2 regions of the Kitasatospora sp. NPDC051984 genome follow, and region 2 is predicted to be linked to the other one. Evidence: predicted binding sites of a transcription regulator. Region 2 holds the regulator's gene; the other holds the start of a gene.

Region 1 (8,062 bases), on a different contig from region 2:
GTAGAGCGCGAGCAGCCCGTACGAGGTGCCGGCCCGGGCGGTGCCCATCAGGCCGAGTCCGACGGCGAGCATCACGGTGCCGCCGACCAGGTAGCCCTTCCACTTGCCGTACTTGGTGATGAGCTTTCCGGCCACCGTGGAGGACACCGCGAGGCCGAGGATCATCGGCAGGGTGAGCAGACCGGCCTGGGTGGGGGTCTTCTCCTTGGCGAGCTGGAAGTACTGGCCGAGGAAGGTGGTGGTGCCGTACATGCCGACGCCGACGAAGGCGGAGGCCACCGAGGCGAGCGCGACGGTGCGGTGGCGGAACAGGTCGAGCGGGATCAGCGGCTCGGCGGCGCGCTTCTCGACGGCGACGAACAGTCCGGCCAGTGCCAGGCCGCCGAGCACCATCACCGCGGTCTGCCAGGACACCCAGTCGTAGTTCTTGCCGGCCAGCGAGATCCAGATCATCAGCAGGCTGACGGCGGCGGTGATCAGCACCGCGCCCAGGTAGTCGATCTTCGGCTTGCGGACGGTCTGCTCGGGGAGCTTCAGGGTGCGCTGCAGCACCAGGATGGCGAGCAGGGCGAACGGGACGCCGACGTAGAAGCACCAGCGCCAGCCGAGCCAGGAGGTGTCCACGATGACGCCGCCGATCAGCGGGCCGCCGAGGGTGGCGAGTGCGAACACCGCGCCGAAGTAGCCGCTGTACCGGCCGCGCTCGCGCGGCGGGACCATCGCGGCCAGGCAGATCTGGCCGAGCGCGATCACACCGCCGGCACCGATGCCCTGCAGCACGCGGCAGAAGATCAGCATGCCGATGCTCTGCGACAGACCGGCCAGTGCCGAGGAGAGCACGTAGATCACCATGGCGATCTGGACCAGCAGCTTCTTGCTGACCAGGTCGGAGAGCTTGCCCCAGAGCGGGGTGGCGGCGGTGATCGAGAGCAGGGCGGCGGTGACCACCCAGGTGTAGGCGGACTCGCCACCGTGCAGGTCGTGGAGGATCCGCGGGAGCGCGTTGGAGACGACCGTGGAGGACAGCACGGCCACGAACAGGCCGAGCAGCAGGCCCGAGAGGGCTTCGAGCACTTGGCGGTGGGACAGCTGGGCCTGCGGGAGTGTCTGGGGGGTCGTCGACATGCGTTTCCTTCGACTAAAAATTCGTTGCCTCAAGCAACTATACGCCGATAGTTGACTAAGGCAACTTTATTCAAGTCAAAGTAAAGGGCCCCTTCAAAGGCCCAGGTCAGAACGGGTCAGACCCCTTCGGTCAGCTCGTTGAACCGCTCCAGCAGGCGCGCGAACTGCTCCAGCTCACCCACCTCCCACGCCTCCAGCGAGGCCCGGAAGCGCGCCATCCGCGCCTCCCGGGCGGCCGCGAACCGCCGCTCGCCCTCCTCGGTCAGCGACACCAGCGAGGCCCGCCGGTCCAGCGGGTCGGTCTCCCGCCGCAGCAGCCCCAGCTCCTCGATCGCCCGGATCTGCCGGCTCACCGTGGCCTTGCCCACGCCGAAGTGCAGCCCGATGTCGGTCACCCGCGCCTGCCCGGACTCCCGGATGAAGGAGAGCAGGACGTACGCCCCGGCCTCCAGCTCGGGGTGCACCTGCCGCGAGACCTCGGCGGCCCGGGCCCTGCTGCGCCGGAACAGCGTCGCCACCTCGCGCTCGACCGCGAGAAATGCCAGTTCGGCGGCGTTCGGCTCTGCCACGGGGTCGTTCATGGCGCTCAGTATCGCGCAGCCTGCACGTTCTCCGGGGCGCAACTGTTTCATGATATTAAGTATCCGATTTGTGTACTGGTACCGGATTGATAGGGAGATGCCCGCCCATGGCAGAGCCTGCAAAGGGGTTCGTCGCCGATCTCAAGGACGCGGTGACACCACGCGCGTTCCTCATGGTCGTCGCCGTCCTGCTGCTCCAGCTCGGCTTCATCACCTCGTACGTGGGTGCGCTCCACCAGCCGAAGCCGCACCAGCTGTCCATCGCAGTGGTCGCCCCGCCCGAGGTCGCTCCGAAGCTGACCGCCGCCCTGGAGTCCGTCCCGGACGACGCGGTGCGTGCGTCCGTCCTGCCCGACGCGGAGACCGCGAAGGCCCGGATCAAGGACCAGAAGATCTACGCGGCCTGGGTGTTCGACCCGACCGGTACCCAGGACACCCTGCTGGTCGCGGAGGCCCGCGGCCCGGCCGCCTCCGGCGCCGCCGAGCTGATCGTCACCAAGGTCGCGGCCGCCCAGCACCGCACCGTCGAGGTGCAGGACACCATTCCGCTGGCCCCCGGCGACGGCAGGGGCCTGTCCAGCTTCTACCTGGTGGTCGGCTGGTGCGTCGGCGGCTACCTGGTCGCCTCGATCCTCGGCATCAGCGCCGGTGCCCGCCCCGCCAACGTCAACCGGGCCGCGGTGCGCCTGGGCGCCCTGGCGCTGTACTCGGTCGTCGCGGGCCTCGGCGGCACGCTGATCACCGGCCCGATCCTGGACGCGCTGCCGGGCTCGATCGTGGCCCTGACCGCCATCGGCGCACTGGTGGTGTTCGCGGTCGGCGCGGTCACCATGGCGCTGCAGTGCCTGTTCGACATCATCGGCATCGGCGTGGCGGTACTGATCTTCGTGGTGCTGGGCAATCCCAGCGCGGGCGGCGTCTACCCGCCGCCGCTGCTGCCCACGTTCTGGCGGGCGATCGGCCAGTGGATCCCGAACGGCGCCGGCACCTCGGCCACCCGCTCCATCGCCTACCTGGGCTCGTCCGCGCTGGCGATGCCGCTGACGGTGCTGGCGGTCTGGGCCGCCCTCGGTGTCGCGGTGACCTTCCTCGCGGCGGCCCGCCGTCCGCTCGTCGGCCGCCCCGCCTCCGCGGAGGCGTGAGCGGCCGTCACGGAAAGGGGCGGGGTCAGACCCGTTCGGTCGCCCGCCCCTGCTCCTCGCTCACCCGGTCCGACAACCGGGTGAACACGTACCGGTTCATCGCCCAGTAGCGGAACACCATCGCCAGCAGGGTGCCCAGGATCATGCCGCTGAGGAAGTCGGCGACCTCCTGGGTCATGTGGGTGACGTGCGGTTCCCGCAGGTCGAACAGGTAGCGCGAGGCCGCCAGCGGAAGGTCGTTGACACCGACCGCGAGAGCGCTGACCACGACGAACAGGACAGCCTCGCGATGCTTGCCGGCGGCCCGGAAGGACCACTGCCGGTTCAGCACGTACGAGACGCCGGTGGCGATCACGGTCGCGACGGTCAGGGCGACGAGCGGCTTGGCCTCGAAGACGGTCATCTTCAGAGCGAAGTTGATCAACATGGTGAGCACGAAGCAGGTTCCTCCGACCACGAGGAACTTCACCAACTTGCGGTGCTTGACCAGGAACGGACGGAAGTTCTCCGGCATTGCGGTCAGCGCGCGCTGCGTAGGGGACGGCATGCCGGAAGTCTGCCATGGGCCACAATCGGCAACCACCAGGGGCCGGGGAGTGGACACTCCCCGGCCCCTCGGCCGTCATCAGGCCGCCGCGACCAGCACTTCCGCCGGCTCCAGCGCCAGCCGCAGCACCTCCCGGACGTCGGACACGGCGTGCACCGTGAGCCGCTCCAGCACCTCGGCGGGGACGTCGTCCAGGTCCGCCTCGTTGCGCTTCGGGATGATCACCGTGGTGACCCCGGCCCGGTCCGCGGCCAGCAGCTTCTGCTTGACCCCGCCGATCGGCAGCACCCGGCCGGTCAGCGACACCTCGCCGGTCATCGCCACGTCGGTGCGCACCTTGCGCCCCGACAGCAGCGAGGCCAGCGCCGTGGTCATCGTGATGCCCGCGCTCGGGCCGTCCTTCGGCACCGCGCCGGCCGGCACGTGCAGGTGGATGCCCCGCTCGCGCAGGCCCGTCACCGGCAGCTCCAGCTCGGCGCCGCGCGAACGCAGGTAGGAGAGCGCGATGTGCGCCGACTCCTTCATCACGTCGCCCAGCTGCCCGGTCAGCGTCAGCCCGGTCGAGCCGGTCTCCGCGTCCGCCAGCGACGCCTCGATGTAGAGGACGTCACCACCGGCTCCGGTGACCGCCAGGCCGGTCGCCACTCCGGGCACCGCGGTGCGACGCTCGGCCGGCTCCTGCGCCGACTCCGGCACGTGGTGCGGCCGGCCCAGCAGCGCCCGCAGGTCGTCCGGGCCGATCGCGGCCGGCAGCTCGCGCTCGCCCAGCTCGGTCTGCGCGGCGACCTTGCGCAGGACCCGCGCGATCGACCGCTCCAGGTTCCGGACGCCCGCCTCCCGGGTGTACTCGGCGGCGAGCCGGCGCAGCGCCTCCTCGTCCACCGTCAGCTGCTCCGCGGCGAGGCCCGCCTTGGCGAGCTGGCGGGGCAGCAGGTGGTCGCGGGCGATGGAGACCTTCTCGTCCTCGGTGTAGCCGTCCAGCCGGACCAGGTCCATCCGGTCCAGCAGCGGCTCCGGGATGGCCTCCAGCACATTGGCGGTGGCCAGGAACACCACGTCGGACAGGTCGAGCTCGACCTCCAGGTAGTGGTCCCGGAAGGTGTGGTTCTGTGCCGGGTCCAGCACCTCGAGCAGCGCCGCCGCCGGGTCGCCCCGGTAGTCCGAGCCGACCTTGTCGATCTCGTCCAGCAGCACCACCGGGTTCATCGTCCCGGCCTCCTTGATCGCCCGGACGATCCGGCCGGGGATCGAGCCCACGTACGTCCGCCGGTGGCCGCGGATCTCCGCCTCGTCCCGGACGCCACCCAGCGCCACCCGGACGAACGACCGGCCCATCGCGCGGGCCACCGACTCGCCCAGCGAGGTCTTGCCGACACCGGGCGGGCCAACCAGCGCCAGCACCGCACCTCCGCGCCGGCCGCCGATCTGGCCGAGCCCCTGGTCGGCCCGGCGCTTGCGGACGGCCAGGTACTCGACGATCCGGTCCTTCACGTCCGCCAGACCGGTGTGGTCGGCGTCCAGCACGGCATGCGCGGCGGTGATGTCGTACGAATCCTCGGAGCGCTCGTTCCACGGCAGCTCCAGCACGGTGTCCAGCCAGGTGCGGATCCACGAGCCCTCGGGCGACTGATCACTGGAACGCTCCAGCTTGTCGACCTCCTTGAGCGCCGCCTCCCGGACCTTCTCGGGCAGCTCGGCCGCCTCCACCCGCGCCCGGTAGTCATCCTCTTCAGTACCCGCCTCACCGTTCAGCTCGGCCAGCTCCTTGCGGACGGCCTCCAGCTGGCGGCGCAGCAGGAACTCCTTCTGCTGCTTGGCGACGCCCTCCTCGACGTCCTTGCGGATGGTGTCGTTGACCTCCTCCTCCGCGAGGTGCTCGCGCAGCAGGCCCAGCGCGTACTCCAGCCGGGCCTGACGGTCGGCCTCCAGCAGCACCTTCAGCTTCTGCTCGGCGGTGGCGAACGGCGCGTACCCGATGTTGTCCGCGAGCTCGCCGATGTCCTCGATCGCGGCCACCCGGTCCACGATCTGCCATGCCCCGCGCTTGCGCAGCCACTTGGTGGACAGCGCCTTGTACTCCTTGGCCAGCTCGGCCGCCCGACCTGCCACCGGCAGCCCGGCGTCCGACTCCTGGAACGGCGTGGTCTCCACCCAAAGCGCCGCCCCCGGCCCGGTCGTCCCCTTGCCGATCCGCACCCGGCGCACCGCGCGTACCAGCGCCGCCGGGTCACCGTCCGCCAGCCGCCCGACCTGCTCGACCGTCGCCAGCGCACCCACCGCCGCGTACGACCCGTCGAGCCGCGGCACCAGCAGCACCTGCGGCTTCCCCCCGTTGCTCCCCGCCCTGGCCGCCTCCACGGCAGCCCTCACCTCCGGATCCGAAAGCTCCAGCGGAACCACCATGCCAGGGAGCACGACCTCGTCGTCGAGGGGCAGCACGGGCAGAGTGAGCGGAATGGACGTCGATGCCATGATCTCTCCCCAGTCAGTGAAGTTGAGCTGACCTGACTAAGGTTTGGCACGCCTCGGTTGTTCCCCTCCGGGTGTTCACCCTGAGCGAAGGGGACTCAGGGTGGATGTCTCAGCCCTCCGCGACGGCCGTCGAGCGCTTCCACGCCCACGCCCGCTCCGGCCCGCGCGGCCCCCTGCCGCGCCTCAGCCACGGCCACATCGCCACACCCAACAGCAACGCCGCCGGGTGCCCGACCGAAGTCACCAGATCGGGGTCGGAGAGCAGCTGGTGCCCGATCAACGCCAGCCCCGCGCCCAGCGCAACGGCCCGCCCGGGCCGCGGCAGCAGTCCGGCCAGCCCGCCGAGCGAGGCCAGCACCCCGTAACTGACGCCGATGTCCATCGCGTCCAGCACATCGGGCCCGGCCGCCCCGCGGGCCACACTCGCCACGGCCACCCCCTGCGAGAGCAGCGTCGCGCCGATGTGCCCGGCCCCGAAGACGCCGAGGGCACGGACTCCCCCCGCCCGTCGTTCAAGGGGTGCGACGGTGCAGAGGAAGGCCCAGAGGTAGGGCGCCCAGACCGAGCCGGCGACCCACAGGCCGCTGCCGATGAGGGAGACCACGGGGTGGACGAGCAGGTTGTGCGCGTCGGTGGAGGACACCGACTGGAGCCGGTGCACGGTGTCGGGGTCGCCGAAGCGGGCGTAGAGCGTGGTGCCGAGCAGCAGGCCGAGGTAACCGAGCGCGAACGGGTTCGTCCGGGGGGTGGGGACGGCCCGCAGGCCCGGCCGGATCAGCCGTCGTCGCAGTTCCGCGCTGGTCATCGTGCCTCCCGAACGCTTCGTCCGCCCCACGATACGGGTGGCAGGTGAGAGGTGTCTGGGTAAGTCCTGTGAAGACCACTGTCCGTGCATATGCCGCTCGCACACGTACCGTTACAGGTCGCAAGCGCTTTGGGTAAGGTACTGGCCCGTGCCCGTCCGATCGGGGACCTGCCAAGCATGACGGTCCGCGGCCGGAATCATCCGGTCAGCCCACCCGGGCGGGGACGGCGTCCGTACGCTGCCAGGAGCAGCACCGGCGGGCGGGGCAACAGCCCAAGACGGATTGAGACGACTACGACGCGGAGCCCGCCCGTCCCCACAGACGGCCGGCCCGCAGCCCTGGGGGCGGTGGCGTGACCGTGACAGAGATTCAGCAAGAGACGATCAGCAGTGGCCCGGTGGGTACCCAGCGACGGGTGCTCGTCGTGGAGGACGAGCCGACCATCGCGGAGTCGATCGCGGCGCGCCTGGGAGCCGAGGGCTTCAAGGTGGCGGTGGCCCACGACGGGCCGGGCGCAGTGGACGGGTTCCACACCTGGCAGCCCGACCTGGTGGTGCTCGACATCATGCTGCCGGGCTTCGACGGCCTCGAGGTGTGCCGCCGGATCCAGGCCCAGCGCCCGGTGCCGGTGCTGATGCTGACCGCGCGGGACGACGAGACGGACCTGCTGGTCGGTCTGGGCGTCGGCGCGGACGACTACATGACCAAGCCGTTCTCGATGCGCGAGCTGGCGGCCCGGGTGAACGTGCTGCTGCGCCGGGTGGAGCGCGCCCAGCAGGCGGCCCGCACGCCGGCTCTCGGCAGCCTGCGCTTCGGCGAGCTGGAGATCGACCACGTGCAGCGCCGGGTCCGGCTGGGTTCGGGCGACGTGCACCTGACGCCGACCGAGTTCGACCTGCTGGCCTGCCTGGCCGCGCAGCCGCGTGCGGTGCTGACCCGCGAGCAGCTGCTGGCCGAGGTGTGGGACTGGACCGACGCGTCCGGCACCCGCACGGTCGACAGTCACGTGAAGGCGCTGCGCCGGAAGATCGGTGCGAGCTGGATCCGTACGGTGCACGGCGTGGGTTACGCGCTGGAGGCTCCGCTGTCCTGACCCGGAGCCGCCGGTCCGGGCCTCCGGGGGGCCCGCGCGGCGGTCCGGTCGTGCACGGGGGACGAGTTCTGGGGACACATGACCTTTCCACAGCAACGCAACGGGGAAGCCGAGCCGACCCCGCAGCCCCCGCTGGCGGTGCGCGCCGCGCGCCGGGTGTGGGCCGACATCCGCCCGTTCGATCCGGTGCGCTCGGTCAAGGGCAAGCTGGCGATGCTGGTGGTGGTCTCGGTGGTGCTGGCCACCGGCATGGTGGTGGTGGCGATCCGGTCGGAGACCCAGATCCGGATCATCAT
Region 2 (8,062 bases):
GCCCGGCTGCTGGAACTGGGGCTGCTGGAGCACTACGCGGTGGGCGGCTGGGTGGCGGCCGTCAACCCGCGCACGGCCGGCGCCCGGCTGGGCAGCACCCTGCGGGAGCGCGCCACCGGCCTGCTCACCCGTGCCGACCGGACGGCGGCCGGCTTCGAGGAACTGGCCGAGTCCTACGACACCGCCCAGCGCCGCACCGAACCGGTCGCCGGGATCGCCCACCTGACCAGCGCCCAGCAGGTCCGGCACCGGCTGCTGGAGATCGAGGCCGACTATCGCGAGGAGGGCCTGGCCGCCCAGCCGGGACCGCGCCCGCCCGAGTACCTGAAGGACAGCTCCCGGCTGCACAAGGCGCTGGCCCGCGGAGCCGTCATCGACGTCCTCTACCAGCCGCTCACCCGGCACGCCCCGCACACCGTCGCCTACGCCGCCGAGGCCACCGACTGGGGCGTCCGCGTGCGGGTCCTGGACGAGCCGTTCGCCCGGATGCTGATCTTCGACCGGCGGGTGGCCGTCATCTCCGCGTCCACCAGGACCCTCGCCGCCGCCTTCATCGAGGACCCCGCCGTGGTCGACCACCTGGTCGCCGTCTTCCAGCGCGACTTCGCCCGCGCCGTCCGGGCTCCCTGGCGCGACCTGGCCGGACGTCGACTCCCGGAAACCGCACGCCGGATCGGCGAGCTGCTCACCGCCGGGCTCACCCAGCGCTCCATCGCCTCCCGCCTGAACCTCTCCGAACGCACCGTCGCCGCCCACATCGCCCGCCTGCGCGAGCGCTACGACGCCGAGACCCTGTTCCAGCTCGGCTGGCTGATGCGGGACGGCGTCCGATGACCGGGCCCACCGCGGCCGAACGGGCGCTCTACCTCGCCGTCCTGCGGGCCGGCGGCCGGGTCTCGGTCCGGGAGGCGGTCGAGCAGGACGCCGAGGCCACCACCCGGCTGCTCGAACTGGGCCTGCTGATCCAGCACGACGAGAGCGAGCAGCTGACCGCGGTGAACCCGCGCAACGTCAGCCACCGGCTGAGCCGGGAACTGCGGGAGGCCGGTACCCGCCGGTTCATCGAGGCCGAGCGGGTTCCGGCCGAACTCGACGAGCTGGCGGACGCGTTCGACAGTTCCACCCGCCGGGGCGACCGGGCGCCGCAGATCACCCACATCCTCGACGTGGACCGGATCCGGCACCGGCTGCTGCAGATCGAGGCCGACTTCCGCGAGGAGGTGCTGGCCGCGCAGCCCGGCCACCGCCCCACCGTCTACCTGGAGAAGAGCGACCGCACCGAGCGGGCCCTGGCCGCCGGCGCCCGGATGGACATCCTCTACCAGCCGGTCGGCAGCACCGATCCGGCGGTGATCGACTACGCGGTGCGCGCCACCGGCTGGGGCATGCGGCTGCGTTCGCTGGACGAGGACTTCACCCGGATGCTGATCTTCGACCGCAAGGTGGCGATCATCTCGGCGTCCGCCGACAACCGCACCGCCGCGTTCATCGAGGACCCGGCCGTGGTCGGCCACCTGGTGGGCCTGTTCCTGCGCGACTGGGAGCGGGCCGAACGCGTCCCGTGGCACGACCTCGCGGGCGGCGCCGTCCCCGCCGTCACCGACCGGATCGCCCGCCTGCTCGCCCAGGGCCTCACCCAGCGCGCCGTCGCCAGCCGCCTCGGCGTCTCCGAACGCACCGTCGCCGAACACATCGCCCGCCTGCGCGAACGCTACGACGCCGGGACGCTCTTCCAGCTCGGCTGGCTGATGCGGGACGGTGCCCGGTGACGGACCGACTGCCGGACTCCCGGCTCGGCCCGTCGGAACGGACGGTGGCCGCCCATGTCGCCCTGCTGCGCGACCTCTACGATGCGGAGACCCTGTTCGAGCTCGGCCGGCGGCTGCGCGGAGCACCGGAATGACCGATCGGAACCGACCGCCCTGGCGCCGCCGCCGAGCGGCCCGGAAGGAGTGGGACCTGTGAGCGAGTCGAACGGAGCCGCCCTGCCGACCGGGCCCGAGCGGCAGCTGTACCAGCAGATCCTCGACCAGGGCGGCCGGGTGGCCTTCCGCGAGGCGGTCGAACAGGACTCGGCGGGGGTGCTGCGGCTGCTGGAACTCGGACTGCTGGTGCACGACGCGGTCGGCCAGTCGCTGACGGCGGTCAACCCGCGGGTGGTCGGCGACCGGATCAGCGCCGAACTCCGCGCCGAGGGCACCCGGATGCTGCTGCGCGCCGAGGAGATGCCCGTCCTGCTGGAGGACCTCACCCACGCCTACGACGCCACCCCGCGCCGCGCGGACCGCTCCAGCGTGGTGCATCACGTCGGCCGGAGCGACCGGATCCGGGAGCGGGTACGGCAGTTGGAGAACGAGGCCGAGGAGGAGGTGCTCGCCCTGCAGCCCGGCGGGGCGCCCGCGGGCGACCTCCAGGCCGACTCCCTGGAGCGGGCCCGCGGCTTCCTGACCGGCGGGGCCGTGCTGCACACGGTCTACGAGCCGGCCGCGCTGCTCGACGAGGGGACGGTGCGCTGGGCGGAGGCCGTCACCGGATGGGGCGGCAGGTTCCGGACGCTGAGCGAGCCGTTCAGCCGGATGACCGTCTTCGACCGCCGGATCGCCGTCGTCCCGGCGTCGGCGGACAACTCCAGCGCCGCGCTGGTCGAGGACCCGGCGGTGGTCTCGTTCCTGGTCGCCGCCTTCGAACGGGACTGGGAGCGGGCCGAACGGGTCCGCTGGCGTTCGGCCGACCGCGAGGGCGAGAGCGTCGTACCGGTCCACGAACAGGTCGGCCGGCTGCTCGCCCAGGGCCTGACGCAGCGTTCGATCGCCTCCCGCCTCGGCCTCTCCGAACGGACCGTGGCGGGCCACATCTCCCGGCTGCGCGAACTGCACGACGCGGAGACGCTGTTCCAGCTGGGGTGGCAGATGCGCGCGGCCGAGGGCCCGGCCGCGCCACCGGCCTGACCGGGCATCAGCCGGTGGCGATCTCCGGGGACCAGAAGCCGTACGGGGCGGCGTGCTCACGGCGCGGACGCGGGAACTGCTCGCCGGGCGCGGTCCAGAAGCCGCTGCGCAGCGAGAGCGCCATGCCGGCCCAGTCCAGCGCGGTCTCCACGGTGTGGTGCAGCGCCTCCTGCGACCAGGTGTCGTCGAAGACCAGCGGCAGAACGGGGGAGACCTGCTCGATGGTGGCGATCAGCGGGTTGTGGGTGATCGCCTCGTCCACCAGCATCACGATCGGCTTGCGCAGCGCCGACGCCCAGCCCAGCTCCAGGCTGACCCCGGCCGACAGCGGGGCGCCGACGTACGCGAACACCAGGTCCGCGCTCTGCATCGCCCGGAAGTCCGAGGGGACCCGCTGCTCCGGCGCCTTCCCGGCCACCGTCCACGCGTCGCTGTGGTGGGCGCTGTACACCGCGGCTCCGCTGCGAAGCAGCGTGCTCCGCAGCGTGGTCAGTCTGGTCCGGCTGGCCAGCGTCACCACGCTGTCCGCAGGCCCGGTCAGCCGCATCAGGGGCGCGGCGAGGAAGACCCGTGCGCGTCGCCCCTCGGAGGCCTGGTACTGCAGGTGGGGCTCAGTCATGTCGACTCCGGGTGTGGTGATTCGGCCGGCTCGGTCCGGAAGGCCCTGTCCGGTGGAAGCGGTGCGGGCCCGAAGATTGCCGCACTTCGGGGTCGAGCGGACCGACGTGGAACTCGCTGATCATGCCGCTTTGGTTACGACTAGCTGATCGTCCATCGCCGGGTGTCAGGGAGTCCACTGGCGCATGGTGGCATCTGGCTGCCTGGCGGACAGATGACACCTCTATCCATCATCCGGACTTCTTAGTGCCGACATGCACATTTCACAGCCCGGGCGGTGCCGCCGCACCCGGTAGGTGACGGCGAGGCAGTTGATGAGTAATCATATGGGTGCCAATTGATGCGGGCGCCGTTCGGTGAACGGTGCTCGCGATGAATTTGTCCGAAAGGGGTGATTTTGTGCTGAAGGCCCGCCGTATCCTGATCTCGGCGCTCCTCCTGGGCATGGCCGTGTTCCTCGGGGCCGCCCCGGCGAGCGCGGACTCTCACTGGTTTGCGTCCCAGACCACCGAAACCCAGGTGGCCTCCCTCGACAGCCACTGGTAGAGCCCTGAAGCGCAGGACGGAGGGGCCGCCGGCGTCAGGCCGTCGGCCCCTCCGTTTGCGCGAGTTTCCAGCCGAGCTGGAACAGCGTGTCGACCCCGTATTCCTCGCGCATTTCGGCGATGTGCCGGGCCAGCGTCCGTTCGCTGAGGCCCAGCCGCCTGGCAATGGTGCGATGGGCGATCCCTTCCAGCATCATTCGCACGATCTGCCGGCGCATTCGGGTGACCACCAGGGGTGGAATTCCGTGGTCGCCGGTGAACGGAATTGCCCGTTCCCATTGGCTGTTGAACACCCCGACGATGTAGTCGATGACCGAGTCGTCCCGGATGAACGCCGCGCGATCGCGGTTCTCCTCGTCCCCCACGGTGACGACCGCGACCTGGCGATCGATGACGATGAGTTTGGCGAAGGCTTCGTCGAGTGTTCTGACCTGGCACCCTTCCTGGGTGACCGCCTGGACGTAACTGACCGTCGGGTTCGAATAGCGGGCGCTGGGCTGGTAGATCGTGCGGATCGTGCCGCCGCGTTCCACGAATTTCAGGTCACGGGCGATCGCGATTTTCAGCGCGTCCTCGCCGCGGCCGCCGCCGGGTTGCGCGGTGAGCATTTCCTTCGCACCGTTGGCCATCAGCGTCGCCAGCCGTTGGTTGATGTTCCCGCGGCCCTGGACGTATGCGATGGAACCGCCGGCCTCCGGGCGGCTGATGTAGCTCTGGTATTCCCGGTTCAGGTCCTGCAGGGTGTGGTGGATCGAGACCGAGCGCCGGAGTATTTCGCCGGCTTCCTGCTGGAGCTCCAGCGTCAGCGATTCCGCCAGTTGTTGGGGATCCTTCACGGCGTAGGTGCCGGACGGTCCCACCTCCGCCTGAAGCAGGCCGATGGCCAGCAACTCCTGCAAGGGGCCGTCGATTTGACCGGGTGACAGGCTGCCGGCATCGCGCTCGGTCAGCCTGCCTCCGGTCTGTACGGCGCGGACGTAGAGGGACCTGGCCTCCGGGGACAGGGCCGGGGTGACGGCACTGCTCCTCTGCTCAGTACTCATGTCCATGACTCCTTGCCTGAGCTGGGGCTTCCGGCAGTTCGGGAGCGTCTTCCGGCCCGCATCATAGAGCGAAGGGCGCTCGGTTCCGCCGAATTACCGAATCGGAGCGGAGCCGGAAGCACGTCCTCTCCCAAGACTCTGGCAGCACACCGAAACCGCCGACACCCCCCGGTGGGCAGGAATGTCGACGGTTCGTGGTCGGGTCGGTCAGCGCTTGGGGCGCCAGACCACCAGGGCGCTGGACTGCGTGACCTGCTGGTAGGGCACCAGGTCACGGCGGTAGGAGGCGTGCACGGCGGCCTCGCGCTGCTGCAGGGTGGCGGCGGCGCCCTCCAGGGCGTCGACCAGTTCGGAGACCCGGGACTGCAGGGCGGCGACCTGGTTCTCCAGTTCGATGATCCGCTTGATGCCGGCCAGGTTGATGCCCTCGTCCTGGGAGAGGCGCTGGACCTCGCGCAGCTGCTGGATGTCGCGCGCGGAGTAGCGCCGGCCGCGCCCGGCGGTGCGGTCCGGGCAGACCAGGCCGAGCCGGTCGTACTGGCGCAGGGTCTGCGGGTGCAGGCCGGAGAGCTCGGCGGCGACCGAGATCACGTAGACCGGGGTGTCCTCGGTGAGGACGTACGTCGGCGGACCGGCGGGGCGGCGGCCGGCGCCGGGCAGGCCCTCGCCGATGCCGGCGCCGATCCGGCCCTCGGCGCCGCGCGGGCTGCCGGGATGGGGGCTCATCGGGATCTCACGCTCCCTCCGCCGCCTTGAACAGGGCGGCTCGCGGGTCGTCCGAGGCGGTGGCCTCGCGGTACTGCTCCAGTGCGCTCAGTGCGTCGCCGCTGACGATCTTGGGTACGGCGACCTCGACGGTGACCAGCAGGTCTCCCCGGGTGCCGTCCTTGCGGGTGGCGCCCTTGCCGCGGGCCCGCATGGTCAGACCGTTGGCGCTGCCCGGGGGCAGCTTGAGCTTCACGGCCGGTCCGTTCAGGGTCGGCACCTCGATGGTGCCGCCGAGTGCGGCTTCGGGGAAGCTGACCGGCACCGTCACGGTGAGGTTGTCACCCTTGCGCCCGAACACCGGGTGCGGGTCGACGTGCACGGTGACGTACAGGTCGCCGGGCTGGCCGCCGCGCTCGCCCTGGGCGCCCTTGCCCTTGAGTCGGATCCGCTGGCTGTCCTGCACGCCGGCCGGGATCCGGACCTGCATGGTGCGGGCCGAGGAGGCCCGGCCGCTGCCGTGGCAGACGGTGCACGGGTCGTCGACGATCATGCCGCGGCCCTTGCAGTCCCGGCACGGCTCGGAGAGCGCGAACGCGCCCTGGCCCCGGCTGACGGTGCCCGCGCCGACGCAGGTCGGGCAGACCCGGGGGGTGGTGCCGGTCTTGGCGCCGGTGCCGGCGCAGGCCCGGCAGGCCGCCTGGGAGGTCATCCGCAGCGGCACCGTCGCGCCGTCCACGGCCTCCTCGAAGTTCAGGGTGACCTCGGTCTCGACGTCCGCGCCGCGCCGCGGCTGGGCGGTCTGCCGGCCGCCGCGGTTGAACAGGCCGCCGAACACGTCGCCGAGTCCGCCGCTGCCGCCGGCGGTGCCGCCGTTGAACAGGTCGCCGAAGTCGAAGCCGCCGCCGGCGCCACCCGCGCCGCCAGGCCGGAAACCGCCGCCGGCGAACAGCGAGCGCGCCTCGTCGTACTCCTTGCGGCGCTTCTCGTCGGAGAGCACGTCGTACGCCTCGGAGATGTCCTTGAACCGTTCCTCGGCCTTGGCATCGCCCTTGTTGGCGTCCGGGTGGAACTCCCGGGCCAACTTGCGGTACGTCTTCTTGATCTCGGCGGCGGTGGCGTCCTTGGGCACGCCGAGGACCTTGTAGTAGTCCTTCTCCACGTAGTCCTTAGCGCTCATGGCCTTTGACCGCCACCTCCCGTAATCCCGTAAGTCTGTTGGTGAAGCGTGTTGTTGGGAAGAGCCCCGATACGGCGCTGCGGAGCCGGCCGCCGTACTGGACGACGTACGACTCCGCAGCGCACAGGGACTCTACTCAGCTGTCGGACGAACCGTCAGCCTTGTCCTCGTCCGGTTCGCCGGTGGTCTGGGTGCCCGGCTGGGGCTCCGCGACCGCGACCATCGCCGGGCGGATGATCCGCTCGCCGATCCGGTACCCGGGCTGGAGGATCTGCACGCAGGTGTCCTCCGTGACGTCCGACGAGTAGCTGTGCATCAGCGCCTCGTGGATGGTCGGGTCGAAGGGCTCGCCCTCCTTGCCGAACTGCTGCAGCCCGAGCTTGGCGACGACCGTCTCCAGCGACTCGGCGACGGACTTGAAGCCACCCGTCACCTCGCCGTGCTCGCGGGCCCGGCCGATGTCGTCCAGCACCGGGATCAGCGATTCCACGATGTTGGAGACCGCGATCTCCCGGACGGTGGCCCGGTCGCGCTCGACCCGCTTGCGGTAGTTCTGGTACTCCGCCTGGAGACGCTGCAGGTCGGCGGTGCGCTCGCCGGCCTCGCGCTTGGCGGCGGCCAGCTCGTCGGCACCCGCACCCGCGACAGCCTCTTCGGCGGCCTTCAGCACGGCTTCCTCGGCGGCGGAGTCGTCGCCGGGCTGCTCGCCCTGCGGCTTCTCCGTCATGCCGCACCGCCCTTGGGCTTCTCGTCGTCGACGATCTCGGCGTCGACCACGTCGTCGTCCTTGGCACCGGCCTCGCCGGCCCCGGCCGCACCGGTGGCCGCACCCGCGCCGTCGGCCTGCGCGTACAGCGCCGCGCCGAGCTTCTGGGCGGTGGTGGAGACCTTCTCGGTGGCGGTGCGGATGGCCGCGATGTCCTCGCCCTTGAGGGCTTCCTTGAGCTCGGTGATCGCCGTCTCGACCTCGGTCTTGACGTCGGCCGGGAGCTTGTCGGCGTTGTCCGCGATGAACTTCTCGGT

The links. Region 2 encodes HspR, which represses chaperone genes until heat shock. Its sites were predicted from a motif close to TTGAGNNNNNNNNNCTCAA; they were not measured.
Region 1: lon (endopeptidase La) is a predicted target of HspR. The motif match lies at 5,890-5,908, and genes of this name have one in related genera.

The regions. Positions count from the first base shown of each region.
Region 1 covers NZ_JBIUCB010000001.1:668,136-676,197, reverse strand. The annotation lists gene ACIHEI_RS03085 (MDR family MFS transporter) at 1-1,125, opposite strand, end outside; gene ACIHEI_RS03080 (MarR family winged helix-turn-helix transcriptional regulator) at 1,242-1,706, opposite strand; gene ACIHEI_RS03075 (DUF3533 domain-containing protein) at 1,814-2,848, shown strand; gene ACIHEI_RS03070 (GtrA family protein) at 2,874-3,395, opposite strand; gene lon (endopeptidase La) at 3,474-5,867, opposite strand; gene ACIHEI_RS03060 (rhomboid-like protein) at 5,977-6,672, opposite strand; gene ACIHEI_RS03055 (response regulator transcription factor) at 7,032-7,766, shown strand; gene ACIHEI_RS03050 (ATP-binding protein) at 7,845-8,062, shown strand, end outside.
Region 2 covers NZ_JBIUCB010000003.1:149,850-157,911, reverse strand. The annotation lists gene ACIHEI_RS07285 (LuxR C-terminal-related transcriptional regulator) at 1-834, shown strand, start outside; gene ACIHEI_RS07280 (helix-turn-helix domain-containing protein) at 831-1,769, shown strand; gene ACIHEI_RS07275 (hypothetical protein) at 1,766-1,903, shown strand; gene ACIHEI_RS07270 (LuxR C-terminal-related transcriptional regulator) at 1,962-2,948, shown strand; gene ACIHEI_RS07265 (hypothetical protein) at 2,956-3,567, opposite strand; gene ACIHEI_RS07260 (helix-turn-helix domain-containing protein) at 4,147-5,154, opposite strand; gene ACIHEI_RS07255 (heat shock protein transcriptional repressor HspR) at 5,362-5,880, opposite strand; gene dnaJ (molecular chaperone DnaJ) at 5,888-7,039, opposite strand; gene grpE (nucleotide exchange factor GrpE) at 7,176-7,766, opposite strand; gene dnaK (molecular chaperone DnaK) at 7,763-8,062, opposite strand, start outside.